3 regions of the Devosia neptuniae genome follow, and region 1 is predicted to be linked to each of the others. Evidence: riboswitches for the same ligand, from Rfam matches in the RefSeq annotation. Region 1 holds a riboswitch; each other region holds the start of a gene.
The links. A riboswitch is a leader RNA that binds a small molecule or an ion and turns the genes downstream of it on or off. The one in region 1 is predicted to bind cobalamin.

Region 1 (10,369 bases):
ACTGTTCTCGCGATCGAAGTCGAAAATGGAATGGCCGGACAGCAGATGCTGCCTTACGGCCAGTGATCGCTGCTGGCGCGATTTCGCCTGGACGGCAACTTCGCGCATGCGAGCGGGATCGGCGATGTAGATGCCACTGTCATCGGCGAGTACGCAGTATCCTGGCAGGACTACAGTTCCTCCGCAGGAGACCGGGAAATTGATCTCGCCTCCAAGCTGGGTGTGTCGTGAAGTCGTTTTGGCAGAGACGCCACGACACCAAACGGGCAGACCGTTGCTGGCGATCTCCGTCGGATCCGTGCAGGGACCATCGACGATGATGGCTGCAGCACCCTTTGCTTTGGCCGCCGCTGTAACGCCACCGCCGACGCAGGCGAGGCCGTCACCTTCAAGTCTGGAAATGACCAACACATCTCCGGGTTCGAGCGTGTCGATCGCCATATAGATGACACGCCCGTCCCGACCCGGGGCGGCCACGGTGATGGCTCTGCCCATGGCCCGTGCGGGAAATACCGGGCGGACGTCCGCCGCAATGAAGCCAGAGGACTCGAAGTGACCAATGGTGGCCGTTTCGACATCCGCAAGCAGCGCAAGGAGGTCTTGGTCCAGCGGTCCAGGAGGGAGCGCCGTCCGGTACAATGTTGGCATTTTGCATGTTCCGCCTGGTTAGGGCCTTAGACTGGCCGTTCGCCGGCGGTTGTGGTGCGGTGCATGATCCGGATCGAGTTCGGATCGAAGGAGTCACGCCGGTGCATCGTGCAGCGATTGTCCCACATCATGATATCGCCGGCATTCCACTGCTGCACAAACACGTCGTCGGTTGTGGTCGTATGCTCCCAAAGCTGGGCGATGAGATCGGTGCTCTCGTCGAGGGGCATTCCGACGATCCAGGCACCTTCTGCAGTGCCACCGAGATAGAGGGCATCGCGTCCCGTTTCGCCGTGCTTGCGGACCAGCGGATGCACCATGCCGACCCATTCCCGGAAATCTTCGGAGGTCGGCTTGGTCTTGCCCAGGCGCAACTTACCTGTCTTGTCGTAAGCGCTCTGGAAGAAAATCTGCCGTTTGGCCACTGCGTCGCGCAGATGGTTGGGCAGCGTTTCATAGGCTTGGTAGGTGGAGAGGAAGTAGGTGTCTCCGCCGGTTTCCGGCACCTGCACCGCCCGCAGAATGGCACCGGCCGGTGGCTTCTCGTAGAACCACGTATCGGTGTGCCAAGTGGCTTCGCTATTACCCATCGCACCACTGGGCCGACCGTCCTTCATCGCATTGCTGATGACGAGGATTTCGGGATGCGTGGGATGGCCACCTTCCTGAAGTTGCTTGGGGTGAATGACGAACTCACCAAAGTGGGCCGAAAACTCGACCTGCTGCTGATCGCTGATATTCGCGTCGCGAAACCTGATGACTCCATATTGCAGCCAAAAGTCGCGGACGGTGGCGATATCGTCTGCAGTATAGTCATTGAAATCGAAGCCTTGGATGTCTGCACAGACATTGCTGTCGTGCTGAACGGCCGTAATTCTGTTCTTTGTCAGCATCGTTTTTCCTCCACTGGATGATGATCTCGACAATCACAAAATAGATGTAGTGAACCCGCTGCGTCCAATATCAATGGATCATTATTGATATTGTTCTGCTATTAATCAGCTAGCGGGTGAGGAGCTTTATGGCCGCCGGCTCGACGGTCAGTTCGATCGCGACGTCCGTAGCCAGTTGGGCGCCGCGAGCAGCACTGATGAGCGCCTTGAAGATCGTATTGCTCTGATGCCGGCACCACACTTCGAGATAGGCACCCAGATTGACGATCTTGATGATCTGGACCGGCAGCACGTTGGCCGGACGCTCAGTTGGGGTCGGCCCTTCGATCCAGCGCAGGGCTTCAGGCCGAATGCTGCAGAACGCGATTTCTGACGACGCCGGGGCAGGGGAGGCGGCCAGCAGCTCAAGTCCGGTTTCGGCGACCCGGACCCGTTGAATGCCGCCAGCATTGGCGATCGGGGTAACAGCAAAGATGTTGGACTTGCCGATGAAATCGGCGACGAAGGTCGATTGTGGCGCGCGGTAAAGCTCTGAGGGCGATCCAACCTGAGCAATGACGCCCTCATGCATGACCACGATCCGGTCGGACATGGCCATGGCTTCCTCCTGATCATGGGTCACATAAACGAAGGTAATGCCCAGCTCGCGTTGGACATCCTTAAGCTCGATACGCATGGTTTCGCGCAGCTTGAGGTCTAGGTTCGAGAGAGGCTCGTCCAACAGCAGAAGCGATGGGCGAGGGGCGATAGCCCGGGCCAGGGCGGTGCGTTGCTGCTGGCCGCCTGAGAGCGCTTTGGGATAGCGGTCTTCGAAGCCTTCAAGACGGACACTTTGAAGCGCCTTTTTGACTTGAGCATCGACCTCATCCCGCCTCTTGCCCTGCATCTTGAGGCCGAAACCCACATTTTCGGCGACGGTCATATGAGGAAACAGGGCATAGTTCTGAAACACCAGACCGACCTGACGCTTTTCGGGAGGTACGCCGGACTGTTCGACACCTCGTATCCTGATCTGTCCACTTGAGGGCGAAATAAAGCCAGCGATCATGTTCAGGGTAGTGGTTTTGCCGCATCCCGAGGGTCCCAGGATGCTGACGAACTCGCCATGGGGCACGATCAGGTCGATTTCACGCACGATCTGGCTGGTGCCAAAGTTTTTGCTCAGATTGATCAGTTCGATATCGCTGGTGCTCATTTGCTTCCTCCATGGATCTGGGCTGAGAACCCGCCGATTTTTTCAAAGACAAAGATCACCGCCAGCACGAAAAGCAGCGAGGCGACATTGACCGCAGCCAGCACCGGATCGAGGCTGTATTCGAGATAGTTAATGACGGTGATGGGCAGGGTGGTTTCCCCGGGCCGGACCAAAAAGACCGACAGCGGGATGTTGTTGAAGGAGATGATGAAGGCAAAGGTCATGCCGGAGAAAACGCCCGGCTTGATGATGGGGAGCAGCAGGTGCCGGATGCGCTGGGCTTTGGTTGCACCCAGGCTCTGGCCGGCCCGGTCAAGGTTCTTGTCGAAATTGAACATAGCGGTGGCGATCATCCGCACAGCAAATGGCAGGGTCAGGATGATATGCGCCGCGACCAGACCTGGCGTGCCGACCCATCGATAGAGCCCGGCCGAAGACAGGAACAACACGATCGCCACGCCTTTGACGATCTGGGGGACAGCTAATGGCGAGAGCAGAAAAGACATGATCGTGGCGTGACCGGGGCACTTTTCAAAGGCCACGACGTAGGCTGCAAGCAGGCCAAGTACCCCACTGACCAAGGACACGAGTATGGCGATTTGGGCGCTGAGGATGAAGGGATCAATCCATCGACGCGCCATCAGGTCGCCATACCACCGCACAGTCCACTCCCATGGAACGAGGGTCACCTTGGAGCTGGGACTGAGTGAAGCCGCCATCACCACGATGAGGGGCAGGGTGATGAACGCCATGACGAGAGCGATTGAGACCCAGAACAGGCCGGAGACAATTCGGTTCATATCGATCACCGGGGTTCTAGAAATGAAGCTTTTTGTGCAGGCGCATTTCGAGACGTGAGCCGACAAAGGCGATGATCAGCATCATCACCAGCAGCACGTTCGCCATGACCGCGGCAAAGGACCAGTCGATGTAAAAAAGGACCTGCTCGTAGACCATGGTGGCGAGAACCTTGAAGCCGGCGCCGCCTAGGATGGCTGGGGTGGCATAGGCGCTGGCGGACATGGTGAAGGCGAGCAACATCGAGCTGACAATGCCGGGAACGGTCAGTGGCAGAACGATATGGCGAAGCACGGAGACGCGCGATGCGCCCAAAATCTGCGCTGATTTTTCGAGGTTTTGATCGACGCCCTGCAGGCTCGTTAGCAACGACAGGATGCCGAACGGCAAGATCACATGGGTCAGTCCAACGACAACACCGAACATGTTTTTGGCCAGGGGCAGGGGCTCCGAGATAAGACCGAGCCACATCAATCCACTGTTTATGAAACCGTGGTCTTCTAAAATGATCAGCCAGCCATAGGTGCGCAACACCACGCCGGCGAGCTCTGGGGCGATTGCCAGGGCAAAGACCACCGCCCGCCAACGGGAGCGAGACCGCGCCAGGAAATAGGCCACGGGATAGGCCATGAGCGTGACGCAGATCGCCACGAGCCCTGACATAAGAACTGTTCGGCCCAGACCCGCCAAGGAGAAGTCGTCGGTAAAGAAACGCTCATAGCTGGCAAGAGACGCGGTCGATCCTCCCTGTGGATGGAAACTGAGGCCCACCATCATGCCCATGGGAATGGCGAAGAACACCAGAAGCAATAAGGTCGGGGGCAGGAGGGGCAGGTATTGGCGAGCCCGGGACGTCCAAACAGGACGTCCCCCTTCGGCGGTGAGCGCGATACTGGACATGGCCACTACCGCGCGGCCGGAACGACTTCGCGTTCCCAACGCTGGCCCCATGTCGAGAGGTTGGCGGCAAGCGAAGTCAAATCGGGAAGGAGGAGTGCGTCAAGATCAGCTTGCGTTGTGATCTTGCGGGCTCTGGCCTCTTCGCTAACCTCGATATCGGCGCGGGCGGAGCCAACTTTGTAGCCCTCGACCCAGCGTTCCTGGCTGGTCTTTTCGAGAAAGAAGTCGACGAACTTAAGTGCTAGTTCCTTGTTGTCGGCGCCGACAGGCACGTTGAGGGTGGCAATAAGGGGTATCGAGCCTTCCTCGGGGAGGATGTAGTCGACGGGCGCGCCACTATCAACGAGCAGTTGGGCCCGACCGTCCCAGAACGGCATTGCCCAGACCCGGCCGTCCTGAATGTAGCTTTCGAGAATAGCGGACGCCTGCTCGAAACCGATTGACTGAGCGGCGAGGCGGGCCATGGCCTCAAAGCCAGGATCGATATTGTTGTCGATATCCCCACCATGCACCGATGACATCAGCTGGGTGAGGAAGGCCGCCATGATGTTGGCAAACGTGGGCAGAACAATCCGGTTGTCGAGGCGCTCGTCGAAAAGATCGGTCCAGGATACAGGCGCTTCTTCAAGCATGTCGGTGCGATAGAGCAAGGCAAGATATTGCAGCTCGTGGACCGCTCCGCATTCGCCAGCAACGGCGCTAACGGCGGCATTGAGGTGAGCGAGGTTGGGGATGGTTTCGACGCTCAGTGGCTCCAACAGACCTTCGCGACATCCTTCGAGCGACTGGGACGCGGTCATAACCACGACATCGAAGCCGGGGCGCCCGTTGGTAGCTTTGATTTTGGCGTAATCCTGCTGCGAGGACCCCACCGCATCATAGATCACCGAAACGCCGTACTGCTCTTCAAACGGCTTGATGATGGCGTCCTGAATGATCTGCTCGTATGGGCCGCCATAGCTATTGACGATCAATTCCTGACCGTGAGCGATTGTTGTGGCGCCTGACAGCAGAGCAGCAGACGCTACTAGATATGCTGACTTCATGATGTTCCCCTCTTGAACTTGCGCTGGGCAAGGTGGCGAGGAACGGATCAGACTTCCAATATTAAGCTTCGCTCATTAATATCACAACGTTATCAATAGCGTTGCTCTGCGCCCTATAATCCGTTCCCGATGATATCAGGGTCGGACGCTGAGGTCGGATGCCTTGAGATGTTTGAATGTCGATAGCCACAATTGGTAGCCAGGCTCGTCGCCGTCTTGACGAGCATGGATTGCGCACCAGGCAGCGATGGATGTGGCTCTCGTTCCGAAGATGCTGGTAATCGTGCTCGCGGCCGCAGCCGGACAGGCCGCGAGGTTTTTGACGTCAGCGATCAAGCCCCGGGGGAGGGGGTGGATAGTGACTTTGTTTCTGACATGGCGGTGCTCCATAGAGAAGAGCCCAGCACGTTGGTGGCCGGACGTTTCTACGGCAGGCAACTGGCCTGCATCGTCCGGAAGCACCATCAATCAGTCAACAGTCGATGTAGCTGAATCCTAGCAACAACAGGTCGAGACACAACTATAAATTTCTGCGAGCACGAATATGTTAGCGCTTTCCCCGCGGGATTTCGACGTCGCTCGATTACGCACCATTCAAAGTCCTCGTGGTTGGAAACAGTATCCGCACCATGTGAAAGCAGCCCGTTGGAAACCGACCCCATGTCGGCCACAGAGGCCACAGTTGTAATTTACCGAGAGCGGACATTGACAAGGTTGCGTCCGAAATGCCCTATGCACTCGTCGTAGGTTCTTCGGCGGCCACAAGCCAACGGGGATTAAAAGGGAACACGGTGCGACGTACCCATCAGGGCGCAAAACCGTGACTGCCCCCGCAACTGTGAGCGGATAGCTCTTTCGAGATGCCACTGGCCGTAAGGCTGGGAAGGTTCGAAGGCGCCGTGACCCGCAAGTCAGGAGACCTGCCATCGACACACCTTTCAACCCGGCCGGGGTGTGCCGCGGGGAACGATGATGGCGCTTGACGACACGACCAAAAAGCTCAGCCTGATTTCGCCCGCAATGCGCCCCGCATCTGCGGAGCGCCTCGGTGAACCACGTCCACCTCGCTGATCATCTGCTTCCCTTCGACCCGTCCGGCCGCACCCGGCGCCCGGCTGCCCTACAGGTCGACGGGCTGAGCTGGGGACCTTCTAGAGCGGCACGGCTGCTGCACGACATCGCGTTCAGCGTTGCGCCGGGCGAGATGCTCGCTGTCGTAGGGCCGAACGGCGCTGGCAAGTCCTCGCTGCTGCGGTGCCTCTATCGCTATCATCAGCCGACTAGCGGGACAGTCGCCCTCGATGGTGCTGACATCTGGGCCATGGCTCCGCGCGATTGCGCCCGCCGGATTGCTACGGTGCTGCAGGAGCCAGCGACCGATTTCGGCCTGACCGTCGCCGAGATTGTCGAACTGGGCCTGACACCGCATCTGGGACGGTTCGGTCAGGCCGATCTGGCCGAGGTAGAAAGCGCGCTGGCATTGATGGGTCTCACCAGCTTTGCCGCTCGCGATTTCGTCACGCTCTCCGGCGGCGAAAAACAACGGGTGATGATCGCCCGGGCGCTGCTGCAGAAGCCCGATCTGCTGATCCTGGACGAGCCCACCAACCATCTTGACATCCGCCACCAACTCGAAGTGCTCGACCTGCTATCGCGCCTCGACGCCACCGTCGTCGTCTCGCTGCACGATCTGGCACTGGCCTCGGCCCATGCCGATCGCGTGCTGGTGCTCGACAATGGCCGCCAAGTGCAACTGGGCGCTCCGCTCGACGTGCTGACCCCCCAATCCATCCGCCGGACCTTCGCGGTCGGCGTGGCCATCGACACCCACCCTGCAACGGGTCGTCCCCGCTTTTCCTTCCATCTCAACGACAAACCTTGAGGAGCCTTCCGTGCGTCTTGCCTCCACCTTTCTCGTGCCGGCCTTGCTGGCCGCAACCACGGCCACAGCGCTCGCCTATCCCGTCACCGTTAAGAGCTGCAATCGCGACGTGACCTTTGACGCGGCGCCCATGCGCGCAGTGTCCAACGACGTCAACCTCACTGAGATGATGCTGGCCCTGGGCCTCACCGACCGCATGGCCGGCTATACCGGCGTCTCCGAATGGAAGACGCTGGACGAGACCTTGCGTGCCAATGTCGAGCAATTGCCCGAACTCTCACCCGACTATCCGACCAAGGAAGTGTTGCTCGGCGCCGATGCGGACTTCTACTTCGCCGGCTGGAACTACGGCATGAGGGTGGGTGGCGAGGTAACGCCGGAAACGCTGGCGGCGTTCGACATCGCCGTCTACGAGCTCACTGAGAGCTGCATCCACATCATGGACAAGCCAAAGTCCTCGATGGACGACATGTATGTCGACCTGCTCAACCTGGGCATTATCTTCGGCGTTGAGGACAAGGCCGAAGCGCTGGTCGCCGGCTACAAGCAGGAATTGGCCGATTTCAGCGCGACGCTGCCGGCCAGCGAAACCCCACCCAAGGTGTTCGTCTATGACTCGGGCGAGGACAAGCCGTTCACCGCCGGACGCTATGCCATCCCCACCGCCCTGATCGAGGCGGCCGGTGCCAGCAATATCATGGACGATGTGGCATCGAGCTGGGTCGAAGTCGGCTGGGAGCCCGTGATTGAGCGCAATCCGGACGTGGTCGTCATCGTCAATTATGGCGACGTCACCGCCGAACAGAAGATCGCCTTCATGAAGGACAATGCTGCGTTCAAGGATATTCCGGCCGTGGTGAACGATCGTTTCGTCGTGCTCGAATATGTGGAGGCGACGCCCGGCCCGCGCAACATCGCGGCGATCAAGCGCCTCGCTGCCGCGTTCCACCCCAAATGATCTGATAGGGCTGGCCAATCCGGTCGGCCCGTTTCGACCATGTCCCACAAGCACCTCGTCGCCGGTCCCCGGCATACCATCCTACACAACCTGCCGCTGCTCACGGCTGGCCTCGTCATGCTGCTTTTCGTCGTGATGATGGTCGGCGTCAGTGTCGGTGCCATCGCCGTCCCGCTCGACGTGGTCTGGGGCGTCGTGGTCAATCACCTCGCCCCGGGCAGTGTCGAGGTCACCTGGTCGGCTGGCCGAGACAATATTGTTTGGGAAGTTCGCGTACCGCGCGTGATCCTGGGGGCGATCATCGGCGCCAGCCTCGCCCTGGTCGGCGCCGCGCTCCAATCGGTGACACGCAACCAGCTTGCCGACCCGCATCTGCTCGGCATTTCTTCCGGCGCGGCGCTCGGTGCCATCATCGTGCTGCTGCATACCGGCATGTTCCTCGGCCTCATCACCGTGCCGCTCTTTGCCTTTGGCGGGGCACTGCTCACCACGGCGATCGTGGTCGGCGTGGCCAATCTCTCCAACGCCACCAATGCCAGCCGGCTGGTGCTGACCGGTGTCGCCGTGTCATTCGTCGTCACCTCGCTGGGCAGCCTCGGCATTTTCCTGGGTGACCCGCGTGCCGCGCATACCGTGATCTTCTGGATGCTCGGTGGCCTGGGCCTGTCGCAATGGGCCCAACTCCCCTATCCGCTGGTGGCTCTAGCGGGTTGCGGCGCTTATCTCACGGCCAATGCCCGCAACCTCAACGCCATGACGCTGGGCGACGAGTCGGCGACAACGTTGGGTATTCCCGCCGCCCGGTTCCGCATCATCGTCTTCATCGTCTGCGCATTGTTGACTGGCGCCGCCGTTGCCTTTTCGGGCATCGTATCCTTCGTCGGGCTGATGATCCCCCACCTGGTGCGCATGGTGGTCGGTGGCGACTATCGTCGCGTGCTGCCACTCTCGGCGCTTGTAGGCGCCATCTTCCTGGTAGTGGCCGACATGGCTGCCCGCATCATCATCCCCCCACAAGACATCCCGCTCGGCGTCATCACCGGCCTGGTCGGCGGCGTATTCTTCATCGTCCTGATGCGGCGGAACAAGAGGATTGGGTGAAGTTTAGCTCGCCATGGGACCGACGAGAGCGAATTTCATGTCCGGTTTCTGCCGCACCTGGCCAAAAGCAGGCCAACTGCTCTCCACCCCAAAGATGTCACCTGCATACGACGCCGCGGGTTAGGCCGCTGATGAAAGGCGCTGCCTTGCAGTTCGGATGTCGCGTGCAGGCGACTGCCCGAACAGTCGGCCATATTCCCGGGTGAACTGCGGTACGCTCTCATACCCTACGGCGTAGGCCGCAGTGCTGATTGCTTCTCCAAGCGACAGCATCAGTCGGCGGGCTTCAATCAGGCGCAACTGCTTCTGAAATTGCAGCGGCGTCAGTGAGGTCTGCGTCCGGAAGTGCTCATGGAAGGACGACAACCCCATGCCGGCGCTCTCGGCGAGGCGCTCGACCGGCAGGGTGGTCGTGAACTCCGTTCGGATCAGGTTCACTGCCCGCGCAATGCGCTGTGCATGTCCACCCGGCACACCAAGGGCGCGAATAGCGCCGCCATGCTGGCCAGATAACAGCCAGAAGTGCAGCTCTCGCAGCAATTGCGCCTGCAGAACCGGAATCGCAGCGGGTCGGTCCAGGAGTCGAATGAGGCGCAGGGCTGCGTCAGCGACCTCCGCCTCGGTTCGATCGACCCGCACCGGCTCCCCTGCAGCAAAAGGCACTGCGCCCATTTCGGCGACTAAATCTGCAATGATGGCCGTGTCCATCTCGAAAACCACTGACAGGTAAGGAGTCGCAAGGTTTGCCCGCATGATCTGGCTGATCGTGGGCACGTCGGCCGTAATCAGTAATGACTCTCCCGCGCCGAATTCGAAGGTGTGCGGCCCCATGGTCACACGTTTGCTACCCTGCAGCACCAGCGCCACTAATGGTCGGTTAATCGCATGCTGGAGAGCAGACGGCGTTGTCTCCCGCACGACGGCCAGGCCGGGAATGGGGGTGGCAGC
Region 2 (10,369 bases), on a different replicon from region 1:
CCAGGTTCAGATCGGAGACGACCGGCGCGGTGTTGACGAAGCTGTCGGGCAGTTGCACGCCGTCTTGAACCCTGATCTGGTGGTAGCCGTATTGGGTATTCTCGCCACCGAAATACATGGTGGCGCCCTTGTAGGTCACCACGAAATCGTCGGGCGTGTCAGCCATGACGGAGACGACTTCCAGCGATTGGCTCGCGCCTTCGGCATGGACGGTGCGAAGGAAATTGCCGTCATTGTCAAAGATATAGGTGTCGAGATTGGAGAAGATTCCGTATTTGCCATCATGGGTGAAGCCGGTGATGGCAAAGAAGCCGTCGAAGACATCGACCGACTCGACCGTTACCCAGCCGAAGAAATAATCCGGCAAGGCTCCGATAGGGTCGGAAACATTGCCTTCAGTATCGGTCAAAGTGAAGGAGTAAGCGACGTGCGGCTCGCCTCCCTCCAAGATAGTCAGTTCACTACCATTACTTAGGGTGGGCATCATGTTCCTCGAACGCTTTTACAGTGGGGAGGACGGCATGGGCACGTTTATTAAGTCGAGGCTAGCAGGCCGCCGGACGGCTTCCAAGCTGCGCCGGAGGCAGGTGAGGGGCGCTTCCGGCGCATGGCTCGCGCTAGATTTCCCGCTGCAGGCGGTCCGCGATCCGAGCCCGGTTGGCCGCGATAGCTGCCGCCGTCGGCTGCCAGTCCTGGCACCAGGCGGCAGGGAAGCCTTCCAGCAGGCGATCGGTGTCGGTGAAGCTTGGCCGGTAGCCGCGGGCCTGCATTTCAGCCACGAGCGCGGCCTGTCTTTTGGCAAGGTAGCCCAGGCGGCTGTAAAAGAACCGCACATGACCGGCGCCCAGCCGATATTCGACGGGGTTGCGCGGGTCATCGGGCTGCTCGCCGCGATCGATTGCCGCGCGGACGAGCGCAAAGATTCGAGGCAATTCCCGATATTCGGCGACCAGATGTGGCCCGGTCAATTCAGCTGGGGAAATGCAGTTGATGCGTGTCACGAGAGGCCCTTGGGCTGAGGCAGAGCAGCTTTGCCATAGAGCGGGCCGGTCCGACCCGTCAACCGGCACCGCCCGCACAGGAACCTTTGCAATCGAGTTGGCGTTGGCTCCCGCTCCGGAGACCTGAATATGACCGACGTGACCGCCATAGCCCGCCTGGACCTGAGGCGCTATCTGGGCCGGTGGTATGAGATTTGCCGCCTGCCGCTCAAATGGGAAGACGAGACGGCCACTGATATCACTGCCAATTACACACTGAACGACAAAGGCAATGTCGGCGTCGATAACCGCTGCTTTGACGAAGACGGCAAACCGGCCCGCGCATTGGGCGAGGCTTTTGCAGTGGATGACACCAATGCCCGTTTGCAGGTGAGCTTCCTGCCCCCGGTTATCCGGTGGCTGCCCTTCGGCAGGGGTGATTATTGGGTGCTCAAGATCGATCCCGATTACGCCGTTTCCCTGGTCGGCTCGCCCAGCAGAAAATATCTGTGGGTGCTGGCGCGGCAGCCATTCGTCGCCCGCGAAACGCTCGACGAATATCTCGCCGAAGCCCGCCGCCAGGACTTTGATTTGACCGGGCTTATTACCCCGCGCCACACCGGTCGCGTGGTGAGCGACGACATGGTCGAAGGCAAGTAAGCTGAACGGGCAGCATCGGCCACCGGCAGGACTTGCGGCCACATTAGCCGGCGTATATGAGAGCCATGTCACGGTTCCGCCAATTGAGCGCGGATCAAAAGGGAACACGGTGCGGATTACCCATCAGGGGCCAAAACCGAGGCTGCCCTCGCAACTGTAAGCGGCGAGTTTGCTGTTCATTACCACTGGCCTTTTGGCCGGGAAGGGAACAGCAAGCATCCGAGCCGCGAGCCAGGAGACCTGCCGCGACACCGATCAGCATGCCGGACGAGGTGTTTCGGCGGGGTTCGAGCCAGCCTGGCTGGCTTGTCGTGCGTGTTCTCGTCCGTAACAGGACCGCTCGCACCCTCGCATCTATGCCTATCGGCTTGCCGTTCGGTTGTCCCGAACTGCATCACGAGAGGTTATGATGCGTCTTCCTGCTATCGTCACCGGCACCTTGCTTGCCGGCGTGGCCTGCATGCCTGCAACAGCGGCCACACACTACCCGCTCATTCTTGAAAATTGCGGCGCCACCATCACCATTGCGGCAGCGCCGCAACGCGCGGTCGGCATCGGCCAGAACAGCTCCGAAATCATGTTGCTGCTGGGATTGGCCGACCGCATGGTGGGCACCGCCGTATGGGTTTCCCCTGTACTGGACGAATTGGCTAAGGCCAATGCCGGCGTGCCGCGCCTGGCCGATAATCAGCCCAGCTTTGAAAGCGTGGTCGGGACCAATCCCGATTTCGTTGCGGCGCAATTCCTGTCGGCCCTGGGGCCGGAGGGCCGCGTCGGCACCCGCGAGCAATTCGCCGATCTGGGCGTGCCCAGCTATGTCTCGCCCACCGATTGCGACACGACCGACAATATTTCCGCCGATGGTTCGCGGGCCAATTTGTGGACGCCGGAATTGTTGTATCGCGAGATCGAGGAACTGGCAGCGATCTTTGACGTCTCGGCCCAGGGTGATGAGCTGATCGCCGACTTCCGGGCGCGTGAGCAGGCGGTGCGAGATCGTCTGGCTGGCCGCTCCGATGATATTTCGATCCTGTTCTGGTTTTCCAGTGCGGAGACTGCCGGTGATGCTTGGGTGGCGGGTAAGAACGGCGCTCCAGGTTATATCACCAACGTGTTGGGTGCCCGCAATGTCATCGAGACCGAGGCCGAATGGCCGCTGGTCAGCTGGGAAACGATCGCCACCGCCGACCCGGCCGTGATCGTCATCGGCACGATGGATCGGCGCACGCAGGCGGCGGACGATCCGGCGGTTAAGCGCGAATTCTTGCACACGGACCCGGTCGCCAGCGCATTGTCGGCGGTGCAAGCCGGCCATATCGTCGAAATGGATGCGCAGGCGATGAACCCGACGCTGCGCACCATTGGGGGGCTCGAAAAGCTTGCCACGGCGCTGGAAGCCTTCGGTCTCCTCGATTGAGCGCAATTGCAGGCCTGCGCCCGGCCTTCCGGCCGGGTGTTCTTATCGTCATCGCCACTGGCCTCCTGCTGCCCGTGGTGATTGCATTGGGGGTGGGCATTGGTGAAATGCCCATCAGCCTCGAAACGACCGTGCAGGCGGTGACCAATCGCCTGGGCTGGACGCAGCACGAGCTCAGCCGCATCCAGGAAAGCGTGATCTGGGACTATCGGCTGAGCCGCTCGCTGGCCGCCGCCTGTTGCGGCGCGGGCCTGGCGCTTTGCGGCGCCATATTGCAATCGCTGCTGCGCAATCCGCTGGCCGAACCCTATGTGCTGGGGATTTCGGCCGGCGCCTCGACCGGGGCAGTTTGCGTCATGCTGCTGGGGCTGGGTGCCGGGGCGGTGACGCTGTCGGCAGGTGCCTTTGCCGGTGCGCTCGCCGCCTTTCTGTTCGTGGTCATGCTCGCCTCCGGCGCGCGTGGCGGCACCGAGCGCACAATTCTGGCCGGGGTGGCGGCGTCGCAGCTGTTCAATGCCCTGACTGCCTATATCGTGGCCACATCTGCCAATGCCGAACAGGCCCGCAGCGTGATGTTCTGGCTATTGGGCAGCTTTGCCGGCGTGCGCTGGTCCGATGTATCGCTGGTGGCCATTGTGGTTGTTGGCGGGCTTGGCATCTGCCTGCGCTATGCCCGCTCGCTCGATGCCTTTGCCTTCGGCGAAGATGCCGCCGCTTCCCTTGGCGTGCCAGTGCGCCGGGTGCGGCTGGTATTGTTCGCCGTGACGGCATTGATGACGGCCATGATGGTGTCCATGGTTGGGTCTATCGGCTTTGTGGGCCTCGTGATCCCCCATGCCGCCCGCTTCCTGGTCGGGCCGGGTCATATGCGGCTGCTGCCGGCTTGTGCGGTGATCGGGGCCAGCTTCATGGTTCTGGCCGATATCGTCTCCCGCATCATCTTGCCGCAACAGGTTTTGCCGATTGGGGTGGTCACGGCCCTGGTCGGGGTGCCGTTCTTCGCGGTCATTCTCTATCGCGGCGGGCGTCGCGGATGAGGCCGGAAGTGCCGTGGCGCCTTGAAATCGGGGCGTCGAAGGGCCATATTCAAACCATATGCGGGCTGCTTGCCCATGTCGGGATCGTCGATCGCCCGGCCATCTCCAGATTTGCGAACGGTTGCCCCGGCCGCTTCATCGCGGCTGGGGCTGTTGCCTGCGGTGCCATGGCATCTGCTGAACCCAATCCAGAAGGAATGAACCATGTCCGGTTTTGACTATTCCGCCGCTGCCGAACTCTATCCGAGCAAGGGCCGCAATGAATCTCCCAAGGCGCGCTACCGCCGGTTTGCGACCGCCGCAGAGGCAGTGCAATACGCTGTCGAGGAGATGCCGCAGGCCTTGCTGCGGGGCTCGTTTCTTGAGGTTGATGAGCAGCGCTTCGATGGCGCGCAGATTCTTGATCTCTACAGTGCCGAAACCTACCCGCTGGTGCGCGCCCCTGCGGACTGAGCCCAAATAATGGGAACGGGCCGCCATCTTGTGGGTTGATCCATAGAGGCCGGCGCGCGTCAACCGGACGTGGTGGTATAGGGAACGGGCTGGTTTTTCCGGTTTCCCGGTCCGGCCAACGCAATGGCAGCCGAGCTCTTGTCCCACCCGCGCCGCGCCTCATCCGCATTCCTGTTCCACGGTGATTGTTGCCTGCGATGGCTTTGGCGCAGTAAGTGCGTAGAGGCCAACGCGCCGGAGAGTCGCGCCGTGAATTTACTCCGAGAATTGAGCATGGGAGAGATCGTGTCGCGCATTGCGGCCGTGCTCCTCTATGCAGCAATCCAGGGCCTCGCTCTGGCCGGTTTCGCGCGCCTGCTGGGTGACAAACGGCCGCAATATGAGGGCCGTCTGACCGCCAATCCCTTTGTCCATATCTCGGTATGGGGCACCGTGATAGCAGCGCTGTTCGCCATGAGCTGGGTGCGGGTGGTGCGGTTCGACCCGGCGCAGAATCGGTTGGGACGCTGGGGGCTGCTGCTGGTGGCCGTGTTGGCGCTAGCTGTGGTCGTGGCACTGGTGCCACTGATCGACCTGCTGCGGCCGCTGGCCTTGCTGTTACCGCGAACCGGTGGCTATGCAGTGCTGTATGTGGCGGGGCAATTGCAGATATTGGCTTTGGCCTCGGCAGCGCTCAATCTGCTGCCAATCCCCGGACTGATCGGCGGGGTGCTCTGGCAGGCCATCTGGCCGGGCGAGGAGCGGCGCCTGCTGCGGCTCGAGCCTTTTGGGCTGGCCTTGGTGATCGTCGCAATCGTGGCCGGCCGGTTGCCCAACCTGGCCAACATGCTGCTGCCGCTGGTACAGCTTCGCTAGGAAGCCGCCTCTCCGCAAGGGAGAGGCGCCCGATTGGCGGACTACTCCGCGTTAACCGCAGTGATGAGCTTGGTGGGCACGTAAGTGACGCGCTGCTTGAGCTCTTCACCGGCAAGAACCCGCGTAACAGCATCAGCAGTAGCGGCGCCGATGCCGGCGAAGTCTTGGGCGACGCTGGCCTCGAAATTGCCGCCCGTGGCGATGGCTTCGCGGGCCTGGGGGTTGGCGTCGATGCCGGTGATGACGATGCCTTCGCCCTCACGGCCGGCGGCTTCGATGGCTTGGAGGGCGCCGAGAGCGGGCTGGTCCCAGGCGGCCCAGACGGCCTTGATGCTGCCGGGCTCTGGGTTGGCGGCAAGGATGGCTTCCATCTTGGCGCGGGAATCGGCAATGCCGCCGTCGGAGACGTCGGGGGTGACGCGGTCGAGTACTTTGATATCGGGGAAATTGCCGAAGACGGCATCGGCCACCACGCCGCGCACCTGCACGGGCGGGAAGGCTTCGAAGATGAACATCACCACATTGCCCTCGCCACCGATACGGTCGGCCACATAGGTCGCGGTTTCGGCGGCCATGGCATAGCCATTGGAGGTGACATTGGTGGCCAGCAGCGGATCGCTGCCGGCATCCATGCCGATGACCGGAATGCCGGCGTCGGCGGCGGCCTGCAGGCCCGCAGCAACCTGGCTGGGATCGACATTGATGACGATGGCATCGACATTCTGGGTGACCATGTCCTCGATGCGGCTGATCACGGCGGCGACGTCGCCGGCGGTGTCGATGACATTGACGTCCCAATCCTTGTCCTTGGCGGCAGCCTGGAAGGACTCGACATAGAATTGAGTGCCGGGCTGGGCCAGATAGGGCGTGATGATGGCGATCTTGGACTGGGCCATGGCGCCGCTCGCGCCCAGAGTGGCAGCGAGCAGGCTCGCGCCAGCCAGCAGGCTGCGGGTGAAATGAATGGTCTTGAACGTCATATGCTTGTTCCCCTGGATGCGAATGCCATCGGGTACGTCGTCGCGATGGTTCCCTTTCGCCGGCAGGCACCATATTGGAGAGGCTTGAGGGCGACTAGGCAATTTGGGGACGTGACGTGGCGAAAATCACGCTGATCGGCTTGGATGTGGGCACGACGGCCACCAAGGCGGTGCTGATCGACGAGGCGGGGGAGCGATTGGCGGCGTTTGCGCATCCGCATGCGACCAGCCGGCCGCAGGAAGGCCATGCCGAGCAGGACCCGCGCGATTGGATGGCCGGCGTGCTGGGGGCGCTGGATGCTTTTTCGCAGGGGCATGATCTGAGCGGGCTCAAAGCGATCGGCATTTGCAGCCAGGTCAATAGCCATGTGTTCGTGGATGGGGCAGGCACGCCGCTGCTGCCGGCGATTATCTGGCAGGATGGGCGTTCGGCGCCGGATGCAGCTGCCCTGGATGGGCAGGTGAGTGCGGACCAGAAAATCGGCTGGTTTGGCACGCCGATGCCGATTGATGCGAGCCATGCGCTGTCGCGGATGGCGCATGTGCGGCGAATGCATCCGGACATTTATGCGCGCACGCGCCATGTGCTGGCGCCCAAGGATTATTGTATTTTGCAGCTGACCGGGGCGGTGTTGAGCGACCCCATTGCGGCGGTGGGGCTGGTGGATGGAAGGGGCGATTATGTCGCCGAGCTGCTGGCGCTGGTGCCGCGGGCGGCGGAGCTATTGCCGCCGCTGGCGAGCTTTACGACGATTGCGGGCACGGTGCGGGCAGGACTGCCTTGTGCCGGCGTGCCGGTTGTTGTCGGGGCAATGGATGCCTGGGGCGGCATGTTCGGGGTGGGCGTGGTGGCCAATGGGGACGCCATGTATCAGAGCGGCACCAGCGATGTGCCGGGGATTGTCTCGAGCACGATTGTGCCCACGCCGGGAGTGATCCTCTTTCCGCCCTATGAGGGGGTGGTGATGCATGCGGCGCCCACCCAATCGGGCGGGGCGGCGCTGGGGTGGATCGCGGGCGTGTTGGGGCGGACGCCAGCCGAGGTAGCGGCTTTGGGTGCGAGTGCGACGCCGGGGCCATCGGTGCCGCTGTTTTTGCCGCATTTGCGGGGGGAGCGGGCGCCGCTGTGGGATAGCGCGTCGCGGGGAGTATTTGCGCGGCTCGATCCGGGGTCGGGGGCGGCGGAAATGGCGCGGGCAGTGATGGAGGGCGTAGCCTATGCCGGGCGCTGGGCGTTCGAGGCGCTGTATCGCTCGGCGGCGGTGGACCCGGCGGTGATCAATATTGGGGGCGGCGGGTCGCTATCCGATGGCTGGTGCCAGATACGGGCGGATGTGTTGGGCAAGCCCCTGCGGCGCTGCGTGGCGCCGGAATCTGCGGCGCTGGGAGCGGCGATTTTAGCGGGACAAGCGAGCGGGATTGGGGGAACGCTGACGGAAGCAGTGCGGCAACTCGTGCGGTATGACCGGGTATTCGAGCCGAATGGCGCGGTGGCGGGCTACCATGCCGACCGGTTTGGTCATTATCAGGCGCTGTATGCGGATTTGCGGGTTTTTAATACGCGGTTTTAGTTCGCACGCTGAGCCACCCTTCTCCCCTTGTGGGAGAAGGTGCCCAAGGGCGGATGAGGGGGCTTAGCGCCCCGTCCCGATCATCTCTGCGGCTTTTGAGCCGATCGCCATGGCGGGGGCATTGGTATTCCCCGAGACGATAGCGGGCATGATCGAGCAGTCGATAACGCGCAGACCATCCACGCCGCGCAAGCGCAGGCGCTCGTCGACGACGGCCATGGGGTCACTGTCGGGCCCCATGCGAGCGGTGCCGACGGGGTGGTAATTGGTTTTGACGGTCTGGCCGGCGAAGCGGGCGAGGTCTTCCTCGGCGGTAACGGCGGGGCCGGGCAGGAGTTCTTCGGCGATCTTGGATTTGAAAGGCTCGGTGGCGAGCAATTGGCGGGCGACGGCGAGCGATGCCAATGTCAGCCGCAGATCGTCGGCATGACCGAAGAAGTTGCAATCGACCAGTGGCTGATCCCCGGGATTGGCCGAGCGCAGCTTGACGCTGCCGCGCGCCTTGGGGCGGAGCAGGCAGGAGGTGAAGGTGACGCCATAGGTGGGCTTGGCGGAGGAGACGTCACGGTCGAGATACACGATTGGCGCGCAATAGAGCTGGATGGTGGGGCGGTCGCCGCCGTCGGGATCGTAGAACAGGCAGGCTTCGATGCCGGTGGTGGTGACGGGGCCCGAATTGAACAGCAGATATTGCAACCCGTTGCGGATCATGGGCCAGCCCTTGTCCTGGCCGAAATAGCCGGACTTGGCTTTGGTGGTGGCGATGATGGGGACTTCGTGATGGTCCTGCAGATTGGCGCCGACGCCGGGCAGGTCGGCGGCAACGGATATGCCGTGTTCGCGCAGGTGATCGGCAGAGCCGATGCCGGACAGCATGAGCAATTTGGCGGTGTTGTAGGTGCCGGCGCCGATCAGCACTTCGCGGTCGGCGTGGACGGTGTGGGTCGTGCCGTCCTTGGAATAGGCGAGGCCGATGGCGCGGTTGTTGTCGATGATGATGCGGTCGACGCGGGCGCCGGTGATGATGGTGAGGCGCCCGTCTTTGCGTAGCGGATCGAGGAAGGCTTTTTTGGCGTCGGAGCGGGCCTTGTGGCGATTCCAGAGGCCATAGGTGTGCTGCATGATGCCGACGCCGTTCTGCCGGACGCCGTTGAAATCGGGATTATAGGCATGGCCCAGGCCCTGGGCGGCGAGCAGGAAATCTTCGGTCGTGTCGCAAATCTGGCCGGGCTCGGAGACGCGCAAATTGCCGGCAATGCCGTGATAGACATTGTTGAAGCGCGTATTGGCTTCGATGTTTTTGAAGTGGGGGAGCAGGTCGGTGTAAGACCAGGCGCCGGTATTGCCCAGGCTCGTCGCCCAGCCGTCGTAATCTTCGCGCTGGCCGCGCATATAGACCATGGCATTGACCGCGCTGCCGCCGCCCAGTGCCTTGGCGACCGGCACGATGGGGCCGCGCCCGCCGAGCTGCGGTTGGGGGACGGTATGGTGCATTTCGAGGAAATCCTCGCGCGCCAGATATTTCATATAGCCGGCGGGGAAATCCATGAGGCGGGCGGTCTTGGCGGGGCCGCGCTCGATGATGAGCACGGAGCAGCCGAAATCGCGCACGAGGCGCATGGCCGCGACTGAAGCGGCCGAGCCGCCGCCGGCAATGATGAAATCGTAGCTGGACGCCAAGGCCAGGTCCCCTCCGCCGGATTGTTCCCGCGCTTTTGGGGCGCACTATTGCAGAGCGGGGAAACGGGGGCTAGCGCCGAGTTTTCGCTTTCGACAGGCTGGTTTGTCGGGCTAGTCTGCCCGCCAAAGACGGGGGAACCGCCGATGCAGAAGATTATCGCCGAACTCGAGGATAAACGCGCACAGGCGCGGCTCGGCGGGGGGCAGAGGCGGATCGACGCGCAACACGGCAAGGGCAAGCTGACGGCGCGGGAGCGGCTCGATGTGCTGCTCGATGCGGGCAGTTTTGAAGAATACGACATGTTCGTCACCCATCGGGCAGTGGATTTCGGCATGGCCGAGACGATCATCCCCGGCGACGGGGTGGTGACCGGCTGGGGCACGATCGAGGGGCGGCTGGTCTATGTGTTCAGCCAGGATTTTACCGTGTTCGGTGGCTCGCTGAGCGAGACCCATGCCAAAAAGATCTGCAAGATCATGGATCTGGCCATGCAGAATGGGGCGCCGGTGATTGGGCTCAATGATTCTGGCGGCGCGCGTATTCAGGAGGGGGTGGCCTCGCTTGGGGGCTATGCCGATGTGTTCTGGCGCAATGCGCAGGCCTCGGGCGCGGTGCCGCAGATTTCGGTGATCATGGGGCCCTGTGCGGGCGGGGCGGTCTATTCGCCGGCGATGACCGACTTCATTTATATGGTCAAGGACACCAGCTACATGTTCGTCACCGGCCCAGACGTGG
Region 3 (10,369 bases), on a different replicon from region 1:
CCACGGCCGTTGCCGTCGCCCAACTGCCCGCCAATAGCGACGCGGTGCGGATCGATGCGTCCGGCCTCACCGAAGCCGACCTCACTCGCCTGCGCAATGCCAAGGTCGTCGACCTGCGCTCCATGTCCGGCCGCCCGCTGACCGAAGCCGAAGCCCGCGCACTGACTGCCCGCATGACGGCCGCCAATATGGCGGTCGGGGTCAATGGCAAGCGCCCGCTCTATCTGCCGCCGGACGAATATTTCACCCGCGTCGGCAATGCCGACATGGTCTGCCGCAATCCAGCTGGCCAGATCGTTTCGCTCAGCGATCCGAGCTGCCCCGAGGAAATCCGCCGCGCCCTGCGCAGCGCTGGCCCGACCGGGTCGGGCATGCTTGGCGGTGCCATCGATTCGGAAATCCGGGATATGAAGAAAGACTGATCGCCAGCTCTTCTGGCATCTTTCCCTGCGCCCCGCCCTGTGCGGGGCGTTCTTTTTGTGCGATGGGATGTCCCATTGCTCCACCAGCGCCGCCCAAATGGGTCCCGCATGACATGAAGGCACTTCGCCAATGACCGATTCTCCCGCCACTCCCGACACCGGCGACCGCCTCGCCAAGGTCATTGCCCGCTCCGGCCTCTGTTCCCGCCGCGACGCCGAAGCCTGGATCACCACCGGCCGCGTCAGCGTCAACGGCAAGAAGGTGCTGACCCCAGCCTTCAACGTCACCGGCCGCGACAAGGTCATGGTTGACGGCGCCCCGCTCGCCGCCCGCCAGGGCACCCGCGTCTGGCTCTATCACAAGCCTGCAGGGCTCGTGGTCACCGAGAAAGATCCCGAAGGCCGCCCCACCGTTTTCGAAGCGCTGGAACAACACGGCCTGCCGCGCGTCGTCTCCGTTGGCCGCCTCGATATCAATACCGAAGGCCTGCTGCTGGTCACCAATGATGGCGGCCTCAAGCGTGTCCTCGAATTGCCCGCCACCGGCTGGCTGCGCCGCTATCGTGTGCGCGCCCATGGCAGTGTCACCCAGGCGGCGCTCGATCGCCTCAAGGATGGCATCGAGATCGACGGCATTAAATACGGCTCCATCGAAGCCACGCTCGAGCGCGACCAGGGCTCCAATGTGTGGATCGTCATGGCCCTGCGCGAAGGCAAGAACCGCGAAGTCAAGAACGTGCTCGGCGCGCTTGGCCTTGAGGTCAATCGCCTGATCCGCGTCTCCTATGGCCCGTTCCAGCTCAACGATATCCCGGTCGGCGCCATCGAAACCGTCAAGGCCGCGACCCTGCGCGAACAGCTCGGCAAGAAGCTGGCCGAGGCCGCCGATGTCGATTTCGACAGCGAAATGCCCGAAATCAACCAGCTCGTCGGCAAGCCCACCCGTGATCGCCTCACCGGCCGCGGCACCAATACCGTCGAAATCGCCCGCCAGCGTTTCCGCTTCACCGACCACGCCGAAAAGACCGAGGAAGAAATCCGCGCCGAGCGTCCGCGCCAGGATCGCCCCGGCCGCTTCGACAGCCGCAAGCCGACCAAGCGTGTCGATCCGCGTGCCGAAGAAGAGATGGCGCCGCCCCGTCATATTCATTTCGACGAAGATGGCCGTGCCCCCGAGGAATTCGTCGCCAAGCGCGGCGGCAACAAGCCCGCCTGGCGCGATCCCGACGATCAGCCCGCCCGCACCTTCGGCAAGCGTCCCGAACGCCCCGCCAAGCCAGCCTTTGGCGAGAAGAAGTCCTTCGGCGATAAAAAGCCGTTTGGTGACAAGAAATCCTTCGGGGACAAAAAGCCCTACGGCGATAAGAAGTCGTTTGGCGACAAAAAGCCCTATGGCGATAAAAAATCCTTTGGCGACAAGCCGGCCTTCGGCGACCGTCCCAAGCGCGCCTTTAGCGAGCGTCCCGCCGGCGCCCGTGGCTTTGCCGAGCGCAGCGAGCGCCCCAAGCGCGATTTCGGTGATCGTCCGCCCCGTCGTGACGATGCCGGCGCGCCCCAGCGCGGCTTTGCCGAGCGTCCCCGTTCTCCGCGTCCCGAAGGCGGCCGTCCCCCGCAGGATCGTGCCTTCACCGGCACGCCGCGCGGCCCCCGTCGTAGCGATGCAGCAGCGGGCGAGCGCCCAGAGCGCAGCTTTGCGCCCCGCCTCCGCCCCGACAGCGAACGCGGCGACGGCGCAGCCTTTACAGGCGCGCCCAAGCGTCCCGGCCGCAATTTCTCGGAAAAGCCGCGCAGCTTCCGGCCCGATGCCGACCGCGCCCCGCGTCCTGATCGCGGCCCCCGGCCGGATCGCGCCGCTCGTCCGGGCCGTGACAATCTAGGTTCGGAAGCCAAGACCTACGGCAAGCCCAAGACCCGCCCCGATGGCAAGCCCCATCCCAAGCGCGACGGCGCTGCCCCCCAGCGCGGCCCCAAGCCCGGTGGCCGCCCTGCCGCCGCCGGTCGTCCCAGCTCGGGTGGTCGCCCCGCTTCGGGTGGCCGCCCTAGTGCTGGCGCTGGTCGTCCGTCCGGTGGCGCCCGCCCCACTGGCCCGCGCCGTCCCAAGGCGTAAACATTAGGCCCCACCCACAATGTCATCCCCGCGAAAGCGGGGACCTCCGTTTCCTTTCCCTATTCGCAAACAGAGGTTCCCGCTTTTGCGGGAATGACACCGTGAGATAGAGGAAAGGGCGGTGAAATATGGAGATATCCATGCGCATCGTCGCCGGAAAATTTCGTGGCAAGCAGCTGACCTCGCCTTCCGACGAGTCCATCCGCCCCACCGCCGACCGCGTCCGCGAGAGCATGTTCAACATCCTCGCCAGCCGCCTCGGCCCGGTCTTTGATGGCATCCGCGTGCTCGACCTCTTCGCCGGCACCGGCGCGCTGGGCCTCGAAGCCCTCTCGCGCGGGGCCGCCCACGTCACCTTCGTTGATACCGGTGCGGAAGCCCGCGGCATCATCCGCGACCACATCGAGGCCTTCGGGGCAGGGGGCATCACCAAACTCCTGCGCCGCGACGCCACCGACCTGGGCACGCCCGGCACGTTCGGCCAGTTCAACCTGGTCTTCCTCGACCCGCCCTACAACAAGGGCCTGGGCGAACAGGCGCTGGCGGGGCTCCGCACCAATGGCTGGCTCGCCCCCGGCGCCACCATGGTCCTCGAAGACAGCACCGAAGCCACGATCACGCTCCCCGCCGGCTTCACCCTGGAAGACCGCCGCGAATACGGCGCCGCCGCCGTGCATTTCTTGAGCGTGGCTGCCTAAGCGTTCCACTCCCGCCCCAACCACCGGGCGGTCCCTCTCCCTATCAGGGGGAGGTTAGGAGGGGGTACTCCGATCCCAGTGCCTTACGCCGCCACACACTCCGCACACCGCCCACGAATCTCCATCGTGGTCCGCTCGACCTTAAAGCCCTTCTGCCCGGCCCAATCCCCCAGCCGCTCCTCGATCACCGCGTCGGCGAATTCATCCACCTTCCCGCAGCCCTCGCAGATCGCGAAAGCAATCAGCCCACTGCGATGGCAATGCTCATCCGCACAAGCCACAAACGCATTGAGCGATTCCAGCCTATGCGCGAGGCCCCGTTCCACCAGCTTGTCGAGCGCCCGATACACCTGCAGCGGCGCCCGCAGCCCGTCGCCGCGCAGCTTGTCGAGGATATCGTAGGCAGACAATGGCCCGTCCGAATGCGTCAACGCACCCAGCACCAACCCCTGGTTCTTCGTCAGATCATCAGCCCACACATGGTTGTGGCCGCTGTGGTCATCATGCGAATGTGCCATTGTCATGCCTCCTGTAGTCAGACTACTTTCCTGCCATCGCTGGCACCAGCAGTTCAACGTTATGTTTGAACATACCGAGATAGCTCGCTGCCCCCTGGCCGGGTTCTGACAACGCATCGGCATAAAGCTCGCCGCCCACTGTCACGCCGGTTTCGCTGGCGATCTGCCGGATCAGCCGGCCGTCGCTCATGTTCTCGATAAACAGCGCCTTGACCCCATCGGCCCGGATTTGCTCGATCAGCTTGCCCACATCGGCGGCTGAAGCCTCGCTATCGGTCGAAATGCCTTCGGGGGCTAGAAATTCCACGCCATATTCCTCGCCGAAATAGCCGAACGCATCATGGGTGGTAATCACCTTGCGCTGCGCTTCCGGCACGGTATCGATATCGGCGATCACCTTGGCGTCGAGTGCCGAAATCTCCGTCGAATATTCGGCCGCATTGGCCTCATAAACCGCGCAGCCATCCGGATCGACCGCGCACAGCCCCGCCGCCACATTCTTCACATAGAGCAGCCCGTTTTTCAGGCTCTGCCAGGCATGCGGATCGGTCTCGCCATGGTCATGCCCCTCATGGCCATGCTCCTCCTCGGCCATGGCGTGGGTTTTGACGCCCTCGCTGGCCACCACCACCGGGCCGGCAAAGCCCGTCGCTTCGACCAGCCGGTCCAGCCAGCCCTCAAAGCCCAGCCCATTGACGAAAAACACCTGCGCATGGCTCAGCGCCTGCGCATCGGCCGGCTTGGGTTCATAGACATGCGTATCGGCATTGGCACCGACGATCGTCGTCAACTCCACCCGGTCGCCGCCGACACGGGCAACGATATCCCCGAGAATGGAAAAACTGGCCACGACTTTGACTTCCGCCGCACTCGCGGGCAGCGCCAGCATCGCGGAAGTGAGCAGTGTAGCGGTTATGAGCTTCAGAAACATTCTTGGACTTCCTTTGAGAGTGAGCGGGTCTGCCGCCCGGAGAGAGACTTGAGGGTGCAGTCGTCTCCCTCCCCCTTGAGGGGAGGGATCAAGGGTGGGGGTGTCGGGGTCTCAGCAAATATCGAGCCCGCGGCACCACACATTTCAGGCCACCCGATGCCGGGCCGGCCGCGTGGCATTGGTGATGACGCCGCGCCGTCCAAACAGCAGCGACATGAGGTAAATCGCCCCGGCGACGAGGATAATGGCCGGCCCCGAGGCGATGCTCAGGTGATAGGAGGCGAGCAGCCCGAAATAGCTCGAGACCACCGCGATCAGCACCGCCAGCCCGCAGGTGGCCTCAAGGCTGCGCACCCAGAACCGCGCCGCCGCCGCCGGCAGCATCATCAGCCCCACCGCCAGCAGTGTCCCGAGCGCTTGGAACCCGCCCACCAGATTGAGCACCACCAGCGCCAGAAAAATCAGGTGCACCGGGTGACCCGCCTTGCTGACACTGCGCAGGAAGCTGGGATCGAGACACTCCGCCACCAGCGGCCGCCACAACATGGCCAGGGCCACCAGGCTGACCGTCACAATGGCGCCGATCATGATCAGCGCATCATTGTTCAGCGCCAGCACCGTGCCGAACAGCACATGCATCAGGTCCACATTGGAGCCCTTGAGGCTCACCAGCATCACGCCCAGCGCCAGCGAAATCAGATAGAAGGCCGCCAGAGAATTGTCCTCGCGCTGAATGGTGAAGCGCGACACCAGCCCCGCCAGCACCGCAACGATCAGCCCGGCGGCAAAGCCCCCCAGCGTCATCGGCAGAATAGCCAGCCCCGATACGAGAAACCCCGCCGCCGCACCGGGCAGAATGGCATGGGCCATGGCGTCGCCGGTCAGGCTCATCCGGCGTAGCATCAGGAACACGCCAACCGGTCCCGCGCTCAGCGACAGGATGATGGCACCGGCCAAGGCGCGGTTCATGAAGCCGAATTGCACGAACGGCCCGATCAGGAAATCATAGAGGTTCATTGGTGTGCCCCATGCTTGTGGCCATGGCCATCATGCTCATGCCAGGGCGCATGCTCGTCCCAGGCCTCCACCATCTGCCGTGCCCGGCGCAGATTATCCGCCGTCAGCGCTTCTTCCGTGTCGCCCCAGGCAATCGCCTCGCGTGCCAATAGCAGCGTGCGCGGAAAGGCTTCCCGCACCAGCTCGGCATCATGCAGCACGGCAATCACCGTGCGCGCTTCGCCATGCCAGTGCTTGATCAGCTCGGTCAGGTCCGCCACGGTGCGCTGGTCGATGGCGGCGAATGGCTCGTCGAGCAGGATCACCGGCGCATCCTGCACCAGCACCCGGGCAAACAGCGCCCGCTGCAATTGCCCACCCGACAGCGTATCGATCGGCCGCCGCTCAAAGCCGACAAGACCCACCGCCGCCAAAGCCGCTTCCATCTCTTTGCGATCAACGCCGCGAATGGCCGAAAATAGCCCCCGCCGCTTCCAGAATCCAAGCGCCACCAGATCCGCCACCACCGCCGGAAAGCTCCGGTCGATTTCGGCAATCTGCGGCAGGTAGGCAATGTCGCGGCTGTCGATGCCATCGAGCGTCACCCGTCCGCTCAGCGGCTTGATCGCCCCGATCATGCCCTTGAGCAGCGTCGACTTGCCCGAGCCATTGGGCCCCATTACCGCCGTCAGCGAACCGCGCTCGAACGCCCCGTCCAGATGATGCACCGCCGGATGCGCGTCATAGCCCAGCGTCAGGTCTTCGATGCGGATGGCACTCATGACCGCACCAACAGCCACAGCACCAGCCAGATCAACACGATCGCCGGAACCACGATGGCCAGCCGCGCCAGCGCACTCATCTGCGCCAGGCCAAAGCTGCGCCCCCTCGATTTTACCGGGGCGTGCGGATGCGTATGCTGGTGAGCCATGGCCGTTCTTGTGCTATACATGTGTCGACGCAACGTAATAACATTACGGTCGCAATCGTCAAGACCTCACATCACAGCCAACAGCCGATCCTACTTGATCGGGCCCTTGAAGATAAAAAATGCCCCCAGCGCGATCATCCCGAACCCGATGCCGTGGTTCAGCGTCAGCTTCTCGCCAAAGTAGAACACGGTGAACACCGCGAACACCGACAGCGAGATGACTTCCTGAATGGTCTTGAGTTCGGACGGGCTATAGACCGCTTCCCCGATCCGATTGGCCGGCACCGCCAGCCAATATTCGAAAAACGCGATGCCCCAGCTGATCATCACCGCCAGCCACAGCGCCGATGTCGGCCATTTCAGATGCCCATACCAGGCAAAGGTCATGAACACATTGGACGCGAGCAGCAGCCCGATCGGGGCAAAAGTGGCAAAGTTGAAGCCCAAGGCTTCCTCCTGAAAAGGCCAGAAAACCGCCCATTGGCGGTCTCACTGCTTATCCGGCGCCGCATTGCCGCGAAAGTGGATTTCGCATTCGTGCTTATGCCCTAGCGCACATGCTTGGTCGGCTGCTCCAACCCGAACAGATCATCGCTCAGATTATCCATCCGCTCGCGCACCAGGGCCTGCGCGTCATAAACCCCGCGATTGTAGAAATAGGCGCCCATCTTGTCGGCAAAGAACATCATCAGCATCTCGGCCGGAATGGAGCCGATATCCTGGTCCAACTCGTTGCGGAAATAGTCGCGGATCTCATCCACGATCGCCTTGGTTTCCTCGCGGCTGAATTTGATCGGTTTCATCTTATGTCTCCGCAGGTTCTGGCGATCAGGTCTACTGCGAGTCGCCGGTTTCGCCGTTCGCCAAATTGGCTTGAACGCGCCGACCTCGCGCTTGACCTGGCGCCGCTTTTCCTACCAACCACATTGCAGTCGCCCCGATTTAGTGGCAAACCAATCCTCGTGTTGGTTCCCCGCGTCCGTTGTGGCAAGGGGATACCCCGCCCGATGCCTGCGGCGTCAGGCCGAGGCGAAAATGGCGGTGCGCGAGCACCGGAGCGGAGCGTACGTTGGTACGTGAGCACCGGAGCGCAGCAAACTGGCATTTGCAGCCCGGCATCACGCCGCAAGCGACAGGCGGGAAAAGGGAACACGGTGCGACGTACCCATCAGGGCGCAAAACCGTGGCTGCCCCCGCAACTGTAAGCGGTGCATTCCCCTTTCATGCCACTGGCGAATAGCCGGGAAGGCGAGGGGAGTGGTTATCACCGCGAGCCAGGAGACCTGCCGGCACATCAGCCGGGCGAAAAGCCCAATCTATTCCGCGCACGGAGGGTGCTGCCATGAATACCACGATCAATACGACGACCGCCGTCTCCACGTCTCTCTCGCTGTCCCAGCGCCTCATTGCTGGTGTTCTGGCCCTCATGCTCGGTCTGACCCTTCTGGTCGGCACCGGCTTTGCCGGCGATTTCCGCCTGCATAACGGCGCCCACGACACCCGCCACGCCATGGGCTTCCCCTGCCACTAAGGCAGAGCACGAGAGAAAAAATGATCCGCAATTTGTTTGCCGCTGCGCTCTTCGCAGCGCTGGCCGCTGGCCTATTGACCGCCGCCATCCAGCATTTCCGCGTCACCCCGCTCATTCTGCATGCCGAAACCTTCGAGGGTGAAGGCGGCCACAGCCATGGCGAAGCTGCCGTAGTCGCTGACCACGAACACGCCCCCGGCACGGCCGAACACAGCCACGCTGACGCCGCCGCCAGCACGGCCGCCGAGCCCGAAGAATGGGCCCCGCAGGACGGCTTCGAGCGCACTGCCTATACGACGCTCGCCACCGTCCTCGCCGCCGCCGGCTTTGCCCTGGTCATCGGCGCCATCTCCATGTTCGCCAATATCCCCATCACCTTCGCCAATGGCCTGCTCTGGGGCGCCGCCGGTTTCATCACCTTCTCGCTGGCCCCCGCCTATGGCCTGGCGCCCGAGCTCCCCGGCATGCCTGCGGCTGATCTGTTCGCCCGCCAGCTCTGGTGGGTGGGCACCGCCATCGCCACCGGCGCCGCCTTCGTGCTGCTCGCCAAGACTCGCGCCAGCTGGGCCATTGCCGTTTCCGTCGCGCTGATCGCTGCTCCCCACATTATCGGCGCGCCCGTCGCCCCCGATGAGCCCAGCGCCGTGCCCGCCCACCTCGCAACCGAATTCGCCGCCATTACCCTGGGCACCTCCGCCGTGTTCTGGGCCGTGCTCGGCACCCTGTTCGGCCGCCTCAACGACCTCTTTGCCGCCCGCTCGGCGGCCACCCCGATCGGAGCCATTGCATGATCGAAAAGATCCCCACTACTGTCATCACCGGCTTTCTCGGCGCCGGCAAAACCACCCTGGTCCGCCACCTCCTCGCCCATGCCCCCAAGGGCAAGCGCATCGCCCTGATCATCAACGAATTCGGTGATCTGGGTGTCGACAAGGACATCCTGGCCGGTTGCGGCGACGATACCTGCCGCGAAGAGGATATGGTCGAGCTGTCCAATGGCTGCATTTGCTGCACCGTGGCCGATGAATTCATCCCCACCATGCAGGCGCTGCTCGCCCGCCCCGAAAAGTTCGATCACATCGTCATCGAAACCTCGGGCCTGGCTTTGCCCCAGCCGCTGATCCGCGCCTTCAACTGGCCCGAAATCAAGGCGCAGGTCACCATTGACGGCATCGTCACTGTCGCCGATGCCGCCGCCCTCGCCGAAGGCCGCTTTGCCTCAGACGAAGCCGCCGTCGACGCCCAGCGCCGCCAGGACGAAATGCTCGATCATGAAACGCCGCTGGGCGAGCTGTTCGAAGACCAGCTTTCGGTGGCCGATCTCGTCATCGTCAACAAGGCCGATCTGGTCGATCCCGCCATGCTCGATATCGTCGAAGCTAACCTGCGCGCCGAAATGCGCCCCGGCGTCGGCCTAATCCGCGCCCGCAATGGTCACGTCGATATCGCGGCCCTGCTCGGCATGGGCATGTCCTCGGAAGACGATATCGCCAATCGCCCCAGCCACCATGAGCTGGAACATGGCGGGGAAACCCACGAGCACGACGATTTCGACAGCTTCTCCATCCGTCTGCCGTCCATCGGCAGCAAGGATGAGCTGCTCGCCGTCATCGAAGCCACCATCCGCGATCACGATGTGCTGCGCCTCAAGGGCTTTGCCGCCGTTCCCGGCGCCAATGCCCGCCTCGCCATCCAGGCCGTCGGCCCCCGCGTCACCGCCTATTTCGACCGCCCCTGGAAAGATGGCGAGCTGCGCGAAACAGCCCTCGTCGTCATCGGCCAATCCCCCCTCGACCACGCCGCCATCACCGCTAGTCTGCAACGCGCCCTGGCCGTTGCCGCCTAGGCCCGCAAGCCCCAATCCATCCCTCCCCCTGTCAGGGGGAGGCTAGGAGGGGGTATCCCCCTAAAAAAAGGACCTCCCCAATGGCCGAGATCACCAAGGACTCCAACGGCACCCAGCTCAATGATGGCGACGCCGTCACCCTGATCAAGGACCTCAAGGTCAAAGGCACCTCGGTCACGCTCAAGCGCGGCACTCTGGTCAAGAACATCCGCCTCACCGACGACACCGCCGAAATCGAGTGCAATGCCGAAAAGGTCAAAGGCCTCGTGCTGCGCACCGAGTTCCTGAAAAAAGCCTGATGGCCACCTCCACCACATCAGCAATCCCCCGCTTCCTGCTGACCCTGTTTGTCGGCCCGGCCGTGGGCGCGGTGGTCTTCCTCCTCGCCG

Region 2: another riboswitch for cobalamin. It lies ahead of N8A98_RS13465 (ABC transporter substrate-binding protein); the one in region 1 lies ahead of N8A98_RS02265 (ABC transporter ATP-binding protein).
Region 3: another riboswitch for cobalamin. It lies ahead of N8A98_RS04765 (CbtB domain-containing protein); the one in region 1 lies ahead of N8A98_RS02265 (ABC transporter ATP-binding protein).

What each region holds. Positions count from the first base shown of each region.
Region 1 covers NZ_CP104964.1:473,599-483,967, reverse strand. Annotated here, with positions in the region: gene N8A98_RS02295 (RraA family protein) at 1-648, opposite strand, end outside; gene N8A98_RS02290 (TauD/TfdA dioxygenase family protein) at 675-1,541, opposite strand; gene N8A98_RS02285 (ABC transporter ATP-binding protein) at 1,651-2,736, opposite strand; gene N8A98_RS02280 (ABC transporter permease) at 2,733-3,536, opposite strand; gene N8A98_RS02275 (ABC transporter permease) at 3,553-4,434, opposite strand; gene N8A98_RS02270 (ABC transporter substrate-binding protein) at 4,440-5,480, opposite strand; cobalamin riboswitch at 6,209-6,422, shown strand; gene N8A98_RS02265 (ABC transporter ATP-binding protein) at 6,529-7,362, shown strand; gene N8A98_RS02260 (ABC transporter substrate-binding protein) at 7,397-8,320, shown strand; gene N8A98_RS02255 (FecCD family ABC transporter permease) at 8,360-9,421, shown strand; gene N8A98_RS02250 (AraC family transcriptional regulator) at 9,542-10,369, opposite strand, start outside.
Region 2 covers NZ_CP104965.1:2,165,294-2,175,662, forward strand. Annotated here, with positions in the region: gene N8A98_RS13450 (Ig-like domain-containing protein) at 1-409, opposite strand, end outside; gene N8A98_RS13455 (pyrimidine dimer DNA glycosylase/endonuclease V) at 618-1,001, opposite strand; gene N8A98_RS13460 (lipocalin family protein) at 1,131-1,640, shown strand; cobalamin riboswitch at 1,695-1,902, shown strand; gene N8A98_RS13465 (ABC transporter substrate-binding protein) at 2,047-3,057, shown strand; gene N8A98_RS13470 (FecCD family ABC transporter permease) at 3,102-4,094, shown strand; gene N8A98_RS13475 (hypothetical protein) at 4,299-4,547, shown strand; gene N8A98_RS13480 (zinc metalloprotease) at 4,797-5,402, shown strand; gene N8A98_RS13485 (substrate-binding domain-containing protein) at 5,444-6,382, opposite strand; gene N8A98_RS13490 (xylulokinase) at 6,499-7,953, shown strand; gene N8A98_RS13495 (GMC family oxidoreductase) at 8,017-9,633, opposite strand; gene N8A98_RS13500 (acyl-CoA carboxylase subunit beta) at 9,778-10,369, shown strand, end outside.
Region 3 covers NZ_CP104965.1:459,960-470,328, reverse strand. Annotated here, with positions in the region: gene N8A98_RS04815 (hypothetical protein) at 1-422, shown strand, start outside; gene N8A98_RS04810 (pseudouridine synthase) at 553-2,529, shown strand; gene rsmD (16S rRNA (guanine(966)-N(2))-methyltransferase RsmD) at 2,670-3,227, shown strand; gene N8A98_RS04800 (Fur family transcriptional regulator) at 3,311-3,745, opposite strand; gene N8A98_RS04795 (metal ABC transporter substrate-binding protein) at 3,768-4,676, opposite strand; gene aztB (zinc ABC transporter permease AztB) at 4,821-5,693, opposite strand; gene aztA (zinc ABC transporter ATP-binding protein AztA) at 5,690-6,454, opposite strand; gene N8A98_RS04780 (hypothetical protein) at 6,451-6,603, opposite strand; gene N8A98_RS04775 (DMT family protein) at 6,694-7,050, opposite strand; gene N8A98_RS04770 (DUF2164 domain-containing protein) at 7,152-7,406, opposite strand; cobalamin riboswitch at 7,700-7,908, shown strand; gene N8A98_RS04765 (CbtB domain-containing protein) at 7,946-8,134, shown strand; gene N8A98_RS04760 (CbtA family protein) at 8,155-8,925, shown strand; gene cobW (cobalamin biosynthesis protein CobW) at 8,922-9,980, shown strand; gene N8A98_RS04750 (alkylphosphonate utilization protein) at 10,061-10,279, shown strand; gene N8A98_RS04745 (hypothetical protein) at 10,279-10,369, shown strand, end outside.